4 regions of the Bacillus sp. JJ1127 genome follow, and region 2 is predicted to be linked to each of the others. Evidence: predicted binding sites of a transcription regulator. Region 2 holds the regulator's gene; each other region holds the start of a gene.
The links. The regulator LexA, encoded in region 2, represses DNA repair genes until DNA is damaged. The targets are predictions, from matches to a motif close to CGAACATATGTTCG.
Positions count from the first base shown of each region.

Region 1: the regulator LexA is predicted to act here: its motif matches at 1,602-1,615, upstream of V7183_RS09590 (Y-family DNA polymerase).
Region 3: the regulator LexA is predicted to act here: its motif matches at 1,042-1,055, upstream of uvrB (excinuclease ABC subunit B).
Region 4: the regulator LexA is predicted to act here: its motif matches at 1,804-1,817, upstream of recN (DNA repair protein RecN).

Region 1 is NZ_JBALQK010000080.1:8,129-11,346, reverse strand. It holds gene V7183_RS09605 (hypothetical protein) at 1-613, shown strand, start outside; gene V7183_RS09600 (HU family DNA-binding protein) at 718-990, opposite strand; gene V7183_RS09595 (hypothetical protein) at 1,232-1,426, opposite strand; gene V7183_RS09590 (Y-family DNA polymerase) at 1,691-2,956, shown strand; gene V7183_RS09585 (YolD-like family protein) at 2,953-3,218, shown strand, end outside.
Region 2 is NZ_JBALQK010000015.1:455-3,672, forward strand. It holds gene V7183_RS02365 (PadR family transcriptional regulator) at 1-171, shown strand, start outside; gene V7183_RS02370 (DUF1700 domain-containing protein) at 176-718, shown strand; gene V7183_RS02375 (DUF4097 family beta strand repeat-containing protein) at 724-1,524, shown strand; gene lexA (transcriptional repressor LexA) at 1,551-2,171, opposite strand; gene V7183_RS02385 (YneB family resolvase-like protein) at 2,314-2,970, shown strand; gene V7183_RS02390 (DUF896 domain-containing protein) at 3,016-3,218, shown strand, end outside.
Region 3 is NZ_JBALQK010000145.1:42,718-45,935, reverse strand. It holds gene V7183_RS14930 (SulP family inorganic anion transporter) at 1-454, shown strand, start outside; gene V7183_RS14925 (zinc ribbon domain-containing protein YjdM) at 535-876, shown strand; gene uvrB (excinuclease ABC subunit B) at 1,127-3,103, shown strand; gene uvrA (excinuclease ABC subunit UvrA) at 3,109-3,218, shown strand, end outside.
Region 4 is NZ_JBALQK010000032.1:2,130-5,347, reverse strand. It holds gene recN (DNA repair protein RecN) at 1-1,683, opposite strand, end outside; gene argR (arginine repressor ArgR) at 1,934-2,383, opposite strand; gene V7183_RS04115 (TlyA family RNA methyltransferase) at 2,526-3,218, opposite strand, start outside.

The DNA of each region.
Region 1 (3,218 bases), on a different contig from region 2:
AATTGAGGAGAAGGAATGTTTGTCTCGTGCGGAGTTAATAGATGTATATTCACAAAAATGGTTAATAAAACATCGACTTCAAACTCCTTGTATAAAGTTCTGGAAATCAAGTCCGTTTGCTATGTTAAATGCACTATACCCCAATACATTTAAAGAATGGGAGTTTTTTAGAGTACCTTCAAATTACTGGACAAAAGACAAAGCCTTGGATGAATTACGCTGGATTATTGAGGAAAGAGAAAAATTAACTAGAAAAGAATTGTTAAATGTTTTTAGTGGAACATGGATAAAAAGACAAGGGCTAGGTTATCCTTTACAAAAATTTTGGAGTAGTCGTTCTTATGACATGTTAAATGATTTGTACCCAAATCGTTTTAAAGAATGGGAATTAAAGAAAACGCCTACTGGATTCTGGACAGAGGAAAAAGGGCTTGAAGCATTACGTTGGACAATCGAAGAAAAAGAGAAACTAACAAAAGATGATGTATTGCGGATATACAGTGGGAAATGGTTAAAAGAACAAGGACTAGGTTATCCTTTACAAAAATTTTGGAGAGGAAATATAAATAAAATGTTGCAAGATCTATATCCAAAATATCAGTTGAATTATTAGGGATATAAAGGTGTCTAAAAAATGCGACACCTGAAAGTTGAAAAAAGTGTTTATTTTTAATTAAAGAAGGATCTGCGTAAATAGCAGATCCTCTTAGTTATTTATTATTTCACTGCTTCTTTTAACTCTTTTCCAGCTTTGAAAGCAGGAACCTTTGAAGCAGCGATTTGCATTTCTTCACCAGTTTGTGGGTTACGTCCCATACGTGCAGCTCTTTCGCGGACTTCAAATGTACCAAATCCAATGATTTGTACTTTCTCTCCGGCTACAAGTGCATTCGTAATGGAATCTAATACAGCTTGTGTTGCTGCAGCTGCATCTTTTTGTGATAGTTCTGCTTTTTCTGCTACGACTTTTGTTAGTTCTGTTTTATTCATATCTTGCACCTCTTAGTATTGTGAATAGGTGAATATTATAGCGTATTCTATATCACTAAGCAAATAATAGCGCATAAAAAAAGCCCTAGAATACCTAGGGCTTTTAATTAGTGGTAAGTATCAATAAAGTTTAAAATGTTTCCATCCTGCATTAATATTTTACCATATTAGTTAATTAATTCAAGTACTACTAAGAAAATAAGCCTTTGGATGAGAAAATTAGTTCTAAATTACCCCTAACCTATTTCATTTTCGAGGGATATTTCCAATCCCTTTCATTTTGAGGTAGAGTAGGAGCCTTTGATGTCTTTAGTTCCTCAATTTGTTTTTCTATCTTATCCACTTTCTTGTTCATCTGCTCCATCAATTCTCTCGACTCCTTGAATTCAAGTTTAATCTCTGTTAGCAAACGAAGAATAGCATCTCCTTTAGTCATCTTCATAATAAATCTCTCCCTAGACTAATTGTGTTTTTATATTACCCATATCAGAAGCGTTCAAATTTTAATTTATATATTTGTTCCAAACAAATTGGTCGTGTACTCATACTTATTATAATCAAATTCTTTGGAAACTTTAACATAAGTTCTCTCAAAAATATCTCACTTGATACGAACGTATTTTCGTAAAGAGGTGTTGAATATTTGGATTAGATAGGAATATAATAAGAACAAGCGTTCTGATATTAGGAGGATTTAGCTATGTACGATTATTCACTTTGTCCAAATCAAACTATACTTTGCCTTGATCTAGTTTCATTTTTCGCTAGCGTCTCTTGCGTTAAGCTAGGTTATGATCCATTACGAACAAAGTTAGCAGTTGTCAGCGACACCACACGACCAGGTTCTGTTGTATTAGCTGCTACCAGACCGCTAAAGAATATGGGGATAAAACAGGGTAGTCGGCTATATCAGATAGCGAACATGCCAGATGTACATATTGTAAATCCAATGATGGAGACATACATACGTTGTTCAAATTACATCTCAAAAATTATACTAAAATATGTGCCTCCAGAGTTCTATCACCAATATTCAATAGATGAATGCTTTTTCCAAATTGACAGTGTTTTACATCTATTTGCGGATAGTCCTAGAGAATTTGCAAAGAAAATACAACAAGAAATTTATGATGCAAGTCGCATATCTAGTACAGTCGGCATAGGAAAAAACATGCTCATGTCAAAGATAGCCCTGGATGTAGAGTCGAAATATAATGCAGATGGTATAGCTGAGTGGAACTATGATGATGTACCAACAAAGTTTTGGTCCATTCGTCCATTAAGCAAATTTTGGGGGATATCAACGAAAACAGAAGCCAAATTAAATAGAAAAGGAATACATACAATAGGAGATCTGGCTCATTATCCTTTGAAATACTTGCAGCAAGAGTTTGGTGTGCTAGGAACGGATTTGCATCTCCATAGCCATGGAATTGATTTTAGCTGTATTTCCGATACATACATACCAAAATCAACATCCATAGGTAAGAGCCAAATATTAATGCGAGACTATCAAATTGAAGAAATACCCGTAATATTACTTGAGCAAATTGAGGAAGTATGCTATCGCATGCGAATGCAGAATAAACTAGCTCGGACAGTACAATTTTCTATTGGCTATAGCAAAGAGTACCAGGGGGGATTTAGAAAAAATGTTACCTTTGACCGTGCGACGAATATAACGATGGATATCTACAACATTTGTTTGAAATATCTGTTGCAGCTGCATACAGGAGAACCAATTCGAAGTATCAGTATTGCACTGACAAACTTAGTAGATGAAGGGGAAGAACAGATTTCATTATTTGATGACCTAAAGAAAAGAGAGCAGCAGATGAAACTAACAAAAGCTTTAGATGAGATCCGTACTCGTTTTGGAAAAAATAGCGTATTAAGAGCTGTGTCATATATGCCACATTCTACAATTAAGTACAGAAATCAATTGATAGGGGGACACCGAGCATGAAAGAAACACGTATCCCAAGAGGTCGAGGGAAAGAAAAGTGGGCTCCGTTTATTAGTATGCCGGAGCAGTTTGCTGGCTTACACAGAATGATTCATGAACAAACGAAAGTGCCAAAACCAATATTAGATGAGCAGCAAAAGGAAGAGATAGAGCGTGTGTTACATAATGCATATAGAACACAGGAAGAGGTTGACATTTGGTACTATAAGGACGGTTTTATCTTCCATGAAATCATGGATATTCAAAAAATAGATCCATATGC
Region 2 (3,218 bases):
CGTCGGTTAACAAAAGAGGGATATTTTCAAACGTATTTAAAAGAATCAACGGAAGGGCCGCCGCGTAAATATTATCAATTAACAAATCAAGGGGAAGCACAGCTCCATTTACTTGTAACGGAGTGGCGCGATTTTGCTAAAGGGGTACAAGAAATTATTGAAGAGGTGTAATGGGATGAATAAAGAACAGTTTCTTCGCGAATTATCGGAACAGCTTAGAAAGCTACCAGAAGAAGAAAGGCGCGATATTTCATATGACTATGAGGAGCATTTTCAGTTTGGATTCGAAGAGGGGAAGACAGAATCTGAAATTGTAAAAGGGCTCGGTTCGCCAAAAACAATTGCGAAAGAAATGCTAGCTTTATATCGTTTTGATGAGATGAAAAAGGATCCTTCTGCTTCAAACATAACAAGAGCTGTAATGGCAGCAATTGGTCTTAGTTTATTAAATTTTATTATTGTATTAGGTCCTTTAATCGCAATTGTAAGTTTTATATTTGCGCTTTGGGTTGGCGGGATTGCCAATGTAATTTCACCATTCTTTGTAATCATTAAAATACTAATGGGCAATTTCTTATGGCTGGATGTATTTGTTGCTATTACGTTTGTTGGCGTGGGGTTATTGTTGTGCATAGGAGCTTACTACTGTACAAACTGGTTTAAAAATTTTTGTGTGCGCTATGTCAATTGGAATCTCAAAATGATTAAAGGGGGATAGGGAAATTGAAAAAAATATTGTTAGGGGCTGTTGCGTGTATCATTATTGGAGTGATTGGTATATCGCAAACATATACAAAAACAGTAGCTACAGTGGAAAAGGGAGACATGGAAAAGGTTATTAAAAATGAAGCAATTAAGAATGTAGAAATTGCTTTGGACGCTGGAGATGTTACGATTCAGAAAGGGAATGATTCCTCTTTTTATGTAAAACAGTCAGGTAATTTGGAAAACCAAAAAGTTACTATTGATGAAAAAGACGATACATTAAAGGTGCAAGGAAAAGTGAAAAAAGGAATTTCATTTGATTTTTCATTTTTATCTTTTGGGTTTAAAACGCCTGAAATAACGGTTGTTATTCCAGAACGAGCATATCAAGAATTAAAGGTGAATTCATCTGCAGGGAAAATAGAAGTGAGTGATATAAAAAGTGATTATGTAAACGTTTCGACACTTGGTGGGGACGTAGAATTAGAGAAAATAACGGCAAAAAAGGTCGAAGGGTTTTCTGAAGCTGGTGAAATAAAAGTAAAGCAAGTAAGTGGGAAAGTTGTAGCGAAAACAACAGGTGGAGATGTGGATGTTATTGATCATGACTCTAAATACGATGTGGAAGCAAGTTCAACTGCTGGAGATATTGATATTCGTTTACTCGAGAAGCCTCAAGATGCGACTGTCAGTGGAAAGACTTATGCAGGGAAAGTGAGAATTTTTAAGGAAGAAGATAGGGATGTAACGCTTGGAAATGGTAGTGTGAAAATTAATGGAAAAACGTCTGCTGGAGACGTTACAATTGAAGTGAATTAAAAAATAGACCAGAGATGGTCTATTTTTTAATGTAAATCACGATATACGCCAATTACTTTCCCGATAACCGACACTTGTTTTAAAATGATAGGTTCAAGGGAAGAATTTTCCGGTTGTAAGCGAAAATGATCTTTTTCTTTATAAAAGCGTTTTACTGTTGCTTCATTATCTTCTGTTAATGCAACCACAATCTCACCATTGTATGCAGAATGCTGCTGGCGAACAACAACTAAATCTCCATCGAAGATACCTGCTTCAATCATACTATCTCCAGAAATTCGTAACATAAACACTTGATCTGCTCCAGCAACGACGCTTGCAGGAAGTGGGAAGTGTTCTTCTACACTTTCAACGGCTGTAATCGGTAAACCAGCTGTAACTTTTCCGACAATTGGTACTTGAACAACTGATTGTGTGTTTGTGCCAATTCTTTCGTCTCCCAAAATTTCAATGGCTCTTGGTTTTGTTGGATCACGTCGAATATAACCTTTCTCTTCTAGACGTGATAAATGTCCGTGCACTGTAGAACTAGAAGCAAGGCCGACTGCTTGACCAATTTCACGTACGGAAGGTGGATAACCTTTTTCTTGTACTTTTAGTTTAATGAAGTCGAGAATGTCTTGCTGGCGCTTTGTTAACTTTTCCATGTTTTTTAACACCTCGTTTTCTTTTAATTTTCTTATTAATAAGTATAACACGCGAAAAAATATTCTACAAACATAAGTTCGAACAGAATCTGAATTTATGCTAAACTAATAGAAAAATCAAAATGAGGAAGAGGGTTTCAAAATGAATGCAATCATTTATGCTCGTGTAAGTACAACAAAGGAAGCTCAGGAAACATCGTTAGCACGTCAAAAAGATGAATTGTTGCATTTAGCTGATCGGTATCAAATGAATGTTATCAAGGTAATTGAGGAGCAGGCGAGCGGCTATACAATTGAGCGTGCTGGTATATTAGAGGTACTAGATATCATTCGGGATGAACAGGTTGATGTACTACTTATTCAAGATGAAACACGTCTTGGTAGAGGGAATGCAAAGATTGCCTTAATGCACTGTTTACATAAAGAAGGGATAAAAGTGTACACACATACGCATAATGGTGAATTACAGCTTTCAGATTCTGATTCAATGGTACTTGATATTATTGGCATAGTAGAAGAATATCAGAGAAAAATTCATAATTTAAAGATTAAACGTGGTATGCAAAGAGCGGTAGAAAAAGGGTTTCGCCCAGAAAAAAATCTAAAAAATCGTCATTTAAGTACAGGGCGTGAGAAAAAAGAAGTACCAATTGAAGAGATTGTACGTTTGCGCCGAAATGAATTAACATTTGAAGAAATTGCTGCGACACTTCGTGGCTTTGGGCATGATGTATCAAAAGCTACGGTACACCGCAGATACGTGGAGTATACGAAGCAATTGCTTGATAAACAGGACTAACTATTGTATGATAATAATCAGTTTTAAGTAGAAAGGGGATTCGAGATGCTAAGTCACGAACTCGTTGAACGTATTAACTTCTTAGCGAAAAAAGCAAAAGCTGAAGGTTTAACTGAAGAAGAACAACGTGAGCGCCAATCGCTCCGTGAACAATATTTAAAAGGATTTCGTCAAAATATGCTAAACGAATTAAAAGGAATTAAAGTCGTTAACGAAGAGGGGAAAGATATTACCCCATCGAAATTAAA
Region 3 (3,218 bases), on a different contig from region 2:
AAATAAGGCACATGATTGTCCACAAATTAGTATTTACACAATAGAGGGCCCACTATTTTTTGGTGCTGCTCAAACATTTGAACAAAATATTTTAGGGACTATTCATTATAAGCCGAAAGTTTTAATTTTACGTATGGGAAAAGTTCCGTTTATTGATACAACAGGAGAAGCATACTTTAGAAATATTATTCAGCATTTTAAAAAACAAGGTGGCGTACTTCTCATCTCAGGAATTCAATCCGAGTTAAAAATAACTCTAGATAAGAATGGATTGTACAACGAGATCGGGGAAGAAAACTTTTTTGATCATACAGGGGAAGCTATTAACTGCGCTCTAGAACATTTGAATACGAAAAAATGTATAGGGTGTAAGCATTTTGCTTTTCATGAATGTACCGGGCTTTCTCAGCAAGTTAATATAATAAATAATAAAACCAATGCATTGGATTTTTAACATTCATTTAATATACAGAGCTTATTTAATTTACTCTTTTAATGATTTTATAAAAGATAAATATGGAGGAAATAAAAAATATGTCTAATTTACCAAATTGCCCAAAATGTAATTCAGCATACACTTATGAAGATAGAAATCTTTTTGTTTGTCCAGAGTGTGCTCATGAGTGGACTTTAGAATCAGAAGCAGAAAACAATGGGAATACAAAAGTTGTTAAAGATGCAAATGGAAATGTATTAAACGACGGTGATTCTGTGACAGTCATTAAAGATCTTAAAGTAAAAGGAACTTCATCAGTTGTGAAAATCGGTACAAAAGTGAAGAATATCCGTCTAGTTGATGGAGATCATGATATTGATTGTAAAATTGATGGTTTTGGAGCCATGAAATTAAAATCTGAATTTGTTAAAAAAGTATAAATGATTTTTCATAAAATAGAATTTCGACCACTACAAATAAATTAATAGCACAGAGCCGATTTATCCTTTAGCGTACAGTTCAAGGAAATCGGCTTTTTCTTTGCAGAATTTTGCTTAGCGTATGAAATTTGCGGTTTGTTTTAAAATGAATGTCGAATTTTTTACCGAATATTTGTTCGTTTCCTTGGTTTTTTTCTGAGCGTTCGTGGTAAAATGAGAATACAGATTTTTTACGAGGAGGTCGGATTTGTTGGAACATCAATTTGAAATTGTCTCAGAATATTCCCCGCAAGGTGACCAGCCAAGAGCGATAGAACAGCTTGTAACAGGGATTAAAAATGGTAAGAAACATCAAGTGTTGCTTGGAGCGACAGGAACGGGTAAGACATTTACGATTTCAAATGTCATTAAAGAAGTGAAGAAGCCAACACTTGTAATGGCTCATAATAAAACGTTAGCAGGACAGCTATACAGTGAGTTGAAAGATTTCTTTCCGAACAATGCGGTGGAATATTTTGTTAGTTACTACGATTATTATCAACCGGAAGCGTATGTACCACAAACCGATACATTTATTGAAAAAGATGCACAAATTAATGATGAGATTGATAAATTGCGTCACTCAGCAACATCGGCTTTATTTGAACGAGATGATGTCATTATTGTAGCGAGTGTGTCTTGTATTTACGGTTTAGGTTCTCCAGAAGAATATCGTGAACTTGTTGTCTCTTTACGCGTTGGTATGGAGAAGGAACGTAATCAATTGCTTCGTGAACTTGTTGATGTGCAGTACGGCCGTAATGATATTGACTTCCAGCGTGGAACGTTTCGCGTGCGCGGGGATGTAGTTGAGATTTTTCCAGCATCCCTTGATGAACATTGTATTCGGATTGAGTTTTTTGGCGATGAGATTGATCGTATTAGGGAAGTGAATGCACTAACAGGTGAAGTATTAGCAGAACGTGAGCATGTGGCAATCTTCCCGGCATCTCACTTCGTTACACGCGAAGAAAAAATGAAAGTTGCCATTGAAAATATTGAAAAAGAATTAGAAGAACGTTTAAAAGAATTAAATGATAATGGCAAGTTGCTAGAAGCGCAGCGGATAGAGCAGCGGACGCGTTACGATTTAGAAATGATGCGTGAGATGGGCTTTTGTTCAGGGATTGAGAACTACTCCCGTCATTTAACGCTTCGTCCAGCTGGTTCAACACCATATACATTGTTAGACTATTTTCCTAAAGATTTCCTCATCGTGATGGATGAGTCGCATGTAACTGTGCCACAAGTAAGGGCGATGTATAACGGAGATCAGGCGCGTAAGCAAGTGCTTGTTGATCATGGATTCCGTCTGCCATCAGCGCTAGATAATAGACCGCTTATGTTTGAAGAGTTTGAAGAGAAAACGAATCAAGTTGTGTATGTATCAGCAACGCCGGGACTGTATGAACTAGAACTTGCACCGGAAGCTGTGGAGCAAATTATTCGTCCAACTGGGCTTTTAGATCCGAAAATTGATGTAAGGCCAATTGAAGGGCAAATTGATGATTTACTAGGAGAGATACAAGACCGTATTGCGAAAAATGAGCGCGTATTAATTACGACATTAACAAAGAAAATGTCAGAGGATTTAACAGATTACTTAAAAGATGTTGGGATTAAAGTAAACTATCTTCATTCTGAAATTAAAACGTTAGAGCGGATTGAAATTATTCGCGATCTTCGCCTTGGTAAGTTTGATGTGCTTGTCGGTATTAACTTGTTGCGAGAAGGGCTTGATATTCCAGAAGTATCACTCGTAGCTATTTTAGATGCGGATAAAGAAGGTTTCTTACGTTCAGAGCGATCATTGATTCAAACAATCGGTCGTGCCGCACGTAATGAAAACGGTCATGTAATTATGTACGCAGATCGCATAACGAAATCGATGGGAATTGCGATTGAAGAGACGAAACGCCGTCGTCAAAAGCAAGAGGCTTACAATGAAGAACATGGTATTACGCCGAGAACAATTCAAAAAGAAGTGCGTGACGTGATTCGTGCAACAGCAGCAGCAGAGAGTGCGGAAGTATATGAAGCGGCGCCTGCTAAGAAGATGACGAAGAAAGAACGAGAAAAAACAATCGCGAAGATGGAAGCGGAGATGAAGGAAGCGGCGAAAGCACTAGACTTCGAGCGCGCAGCTGAGCTAAGAGATTTACTGCTAGAATTAAAAGCGGAAGGGTGAAGATAGTGAGCAAAGATTTTATCGTTGTAAAAGGTGCGAGAGCGCATAACTTAAAAAATATTGATGTAACCATTCCGAGAAATCAGCTCGTTGTTGTGACAGGTCTGTCTGGTTC
Region 4 (3,218 bases), on a different contig from region 2:
TGCATGCTCTGTCGTCAAATCGGTAATTTCCACGCCAGAAATCATGCGAGCAATTTCTGTTACCTTATCATCTGTGCTTAATACAGTAACTGATGTAATCGTCCGATCATTCGCAACTTGTTTACGGATAAATAAATGTGAATCCGCCATCGAAGCTACTTGAGGTAAGTGCGTAATACAAAGTACTTGTGAGTTTACTGATACACGATAAATCTTTTCTGCGATTGCTTGTGCAACCCGGCCACTCACGCCTGTATCCACCTCATCAAAAATGACAGATGCAACACCTTGATGCTTAGAAAAAATGCTCTTTAAAGCTAGAATAATACGAGACAATTCTCCGCCAGAAGCCACTTTTGAAAGTTGTTTTAACGGTTCCCCTGGATTTGTTGAAATATAAAATTCCACCTGATCATATCCATCTACTGTAAGTTTCACCGGCGTTCCTTCTACAAGAGGATCTTCTGTGTTACCTTCTCTTTTCGTAATTCTCACTTCAAATTTCGTTTTTTCCATGTACAGCTCTTTTAATTCCTGATGGATTGCACTTGTTAAGTGATCTGCAAGTCCATGGCGCATATCGCTTAACAACGTTGCTTCTTTCAAAATTACGCTTTCTAATTCTTTTAATTCCTTTTTCGTCGTTTCAATATGCACATCTTTATTTTCAATCGTAAATATTTCTTGCTCTATTTTATCAGCATACGCTAAAATCTCTTCTACAGTATTTCCATACTTTCTCTTTAGCATACGAATTTCATTTAAACGTGTTTCAATTTCATCTAAACGATTTGGATCATATTCCATCATATCTAACTTTTCTCGAAGCTGATAGGCTACTTCTTCTAACAAATAATAACTATTCGCAATCGAATCGTGATTTTCTTGATATGCCTCATCTAGATGCGTAATACTCTCCATTTGTCCCATTGCGTTTCGTACATGATCCAGCCCTTGACCATCTGCACTTAGGGAACGATATGCATCACCTAGAGCTTTATAAATCTTTTCGAAATTGGAGATTTTTAATCGTTCTTCGGTTAATTCATTTTCTTCATCTACTTTCAAATCCGCTTTACGAATTTCTTCGTGCTGGAATTGAATTAAATCTAATCGATGCGCCATCTGCTGTTCATTCTCTGTTAAAGATTTAAGTTGTTTTTTTAACTGCTCATACTTAGCGTATACACTTTGATATATTTCTAACTGATTCACAATTCGATCTCCATCAAAATGATCGAGCATAAATAAATGACGTTCCTCATTCATTAAATCCTGCGTTTCATGCTGTCCATGAATATCAACCAGTGTTTTTCCAATTTCTTTTAATATACTTAATGTGACAAGCTTACCATTTACACGGCATACACTTTTTCCATTTGCAGCAATGTCACGTTTTAAAATCATCATGCCATCTTCAATTTCAATCTCCAATTCTTCAGCTTTCGCAATACATGGATGTTTGTCATCCTCTACATAAAATAACCCCTCGATTTCAGCCTTCTCTGTCCCATATCGAACAAATTCTGCTGAACCGCGGCCACCAACTAGTAAGCTAATTGCATCAATAATAATTGACTTTCCGGCCCCTGTTTCACCACTTAAAACAGTTAAACCTTTTTGAAAAGAAATATTTAATGATTCAATAATAGCAAAGTTTCTAATCGATAATTCCGATAACAATGCTCCATTCACCTCGTTATAAACTAATCCCCTATTAAGGGCTTTCATTGAGTATTACTCAAATAGTTATACTATATATATAGTATGTATAATTTAATCTTCTAGCCCGCTCCATTGTACCAAACATTTGTTTTACGGGTCAATCCATCTATTTCCTAACCTTATTCTAAGTAAATACTATTTTTCCCATAATAAAAAATATCTTGTTTACTTTCCGCTTTTGGCAAAAAGGTAAACAAGATTCTTTTTGTTACAACATATTTAAGAAACGATCTGATACAACACCTGTATCTTCAGGCGTACGGCAAATAATTAAGCAAGTATCATCACCGCAAATGGTTCCAATAATCTCATCCCACTCTAAATGATCAATAAGTGCTCCAAGCGCATGCGCGTTACCAGGCAATGTTTTTAGCACAAGCATATGTCCTGCTGTGTCTAATTTCACAAACGAATCGACTAGATTACGTTTTAATTTTTGCAACGGATTAAATCGTTGATCTGCTGGCAAGCTATATTTATAGCGGCCATCATGTAATGGCACTTTCACTAAGTGCAATTCCTTAATGTCACGTGATACAGTTGCTTGCGTTACATTAAACCCTTCATTACGTAAAATATCAACTAATTCATCTTGTGTTTCAATTTCTTTATTCGCGATAATTTCTCTGATTTTAATATGGCGCTGACCTTTATTCATACATTTGCACCTCACACTATCTCTTACCATAGTTTAAACATTGGTATACTTCACTTATTTATGTTAACGTATAATCGTTTACTTGTACACAATTGTTTTTACAATCATTATACAATTCCAACAAAAAGAGGAACAACAAATGTTATTCCCCTTTCCCTTTTTGCTTTAAGACTCCGTGTGCTTCCGCAACAACCTGTTCTACAGAAATTAGAGAATGATTTTCGCCACTTTCACGTTCACCATGCCATTTTAGATGAATTAAAAATTCAATATTTCCATCTCCACCTGTAATTGGAGAGAATGTTAAACCTTCCACATCATATCCTTCTTTTATAGCAAAGTCGACAATCATCTCTACAACAGCCTCATGTACTTTCGGATCACGAACAATTCCCTTCTTCCCAACTTGCTCTCGCCCAGCTTCAAATTGCGGCTTAATTAATGCTGCAACATCACCATTTGGAGTAAGAATCGTTTTTAAAACTGGAAGAATGAGTTTTAATGATATAAACGAAACATCAATGCTCGCGAATTGCGGTAATCCGCGTTCTAAATCTGCCGGTGTTACGTAACGGAAATTCGTACGTTCCATAACAACAACGCGCTCATCTTGGCGAAGCTTCCATGCCAATTGATTGTATCCTACATCTAAAGCATAAGATAACTTCGCTCCATTTTGCAGTGCGCAATCTGTAAAACCACCAGTTGATGAACCTATATCTAACATAATTTTATCTTGTAAATCAAGGTGAAAAGTCTCTAATGCCTTCTCTAATTTATAGCCACCACGGCTCACATATGGCATGACTTGTCCTTTTACCGTAATTGGTGTATC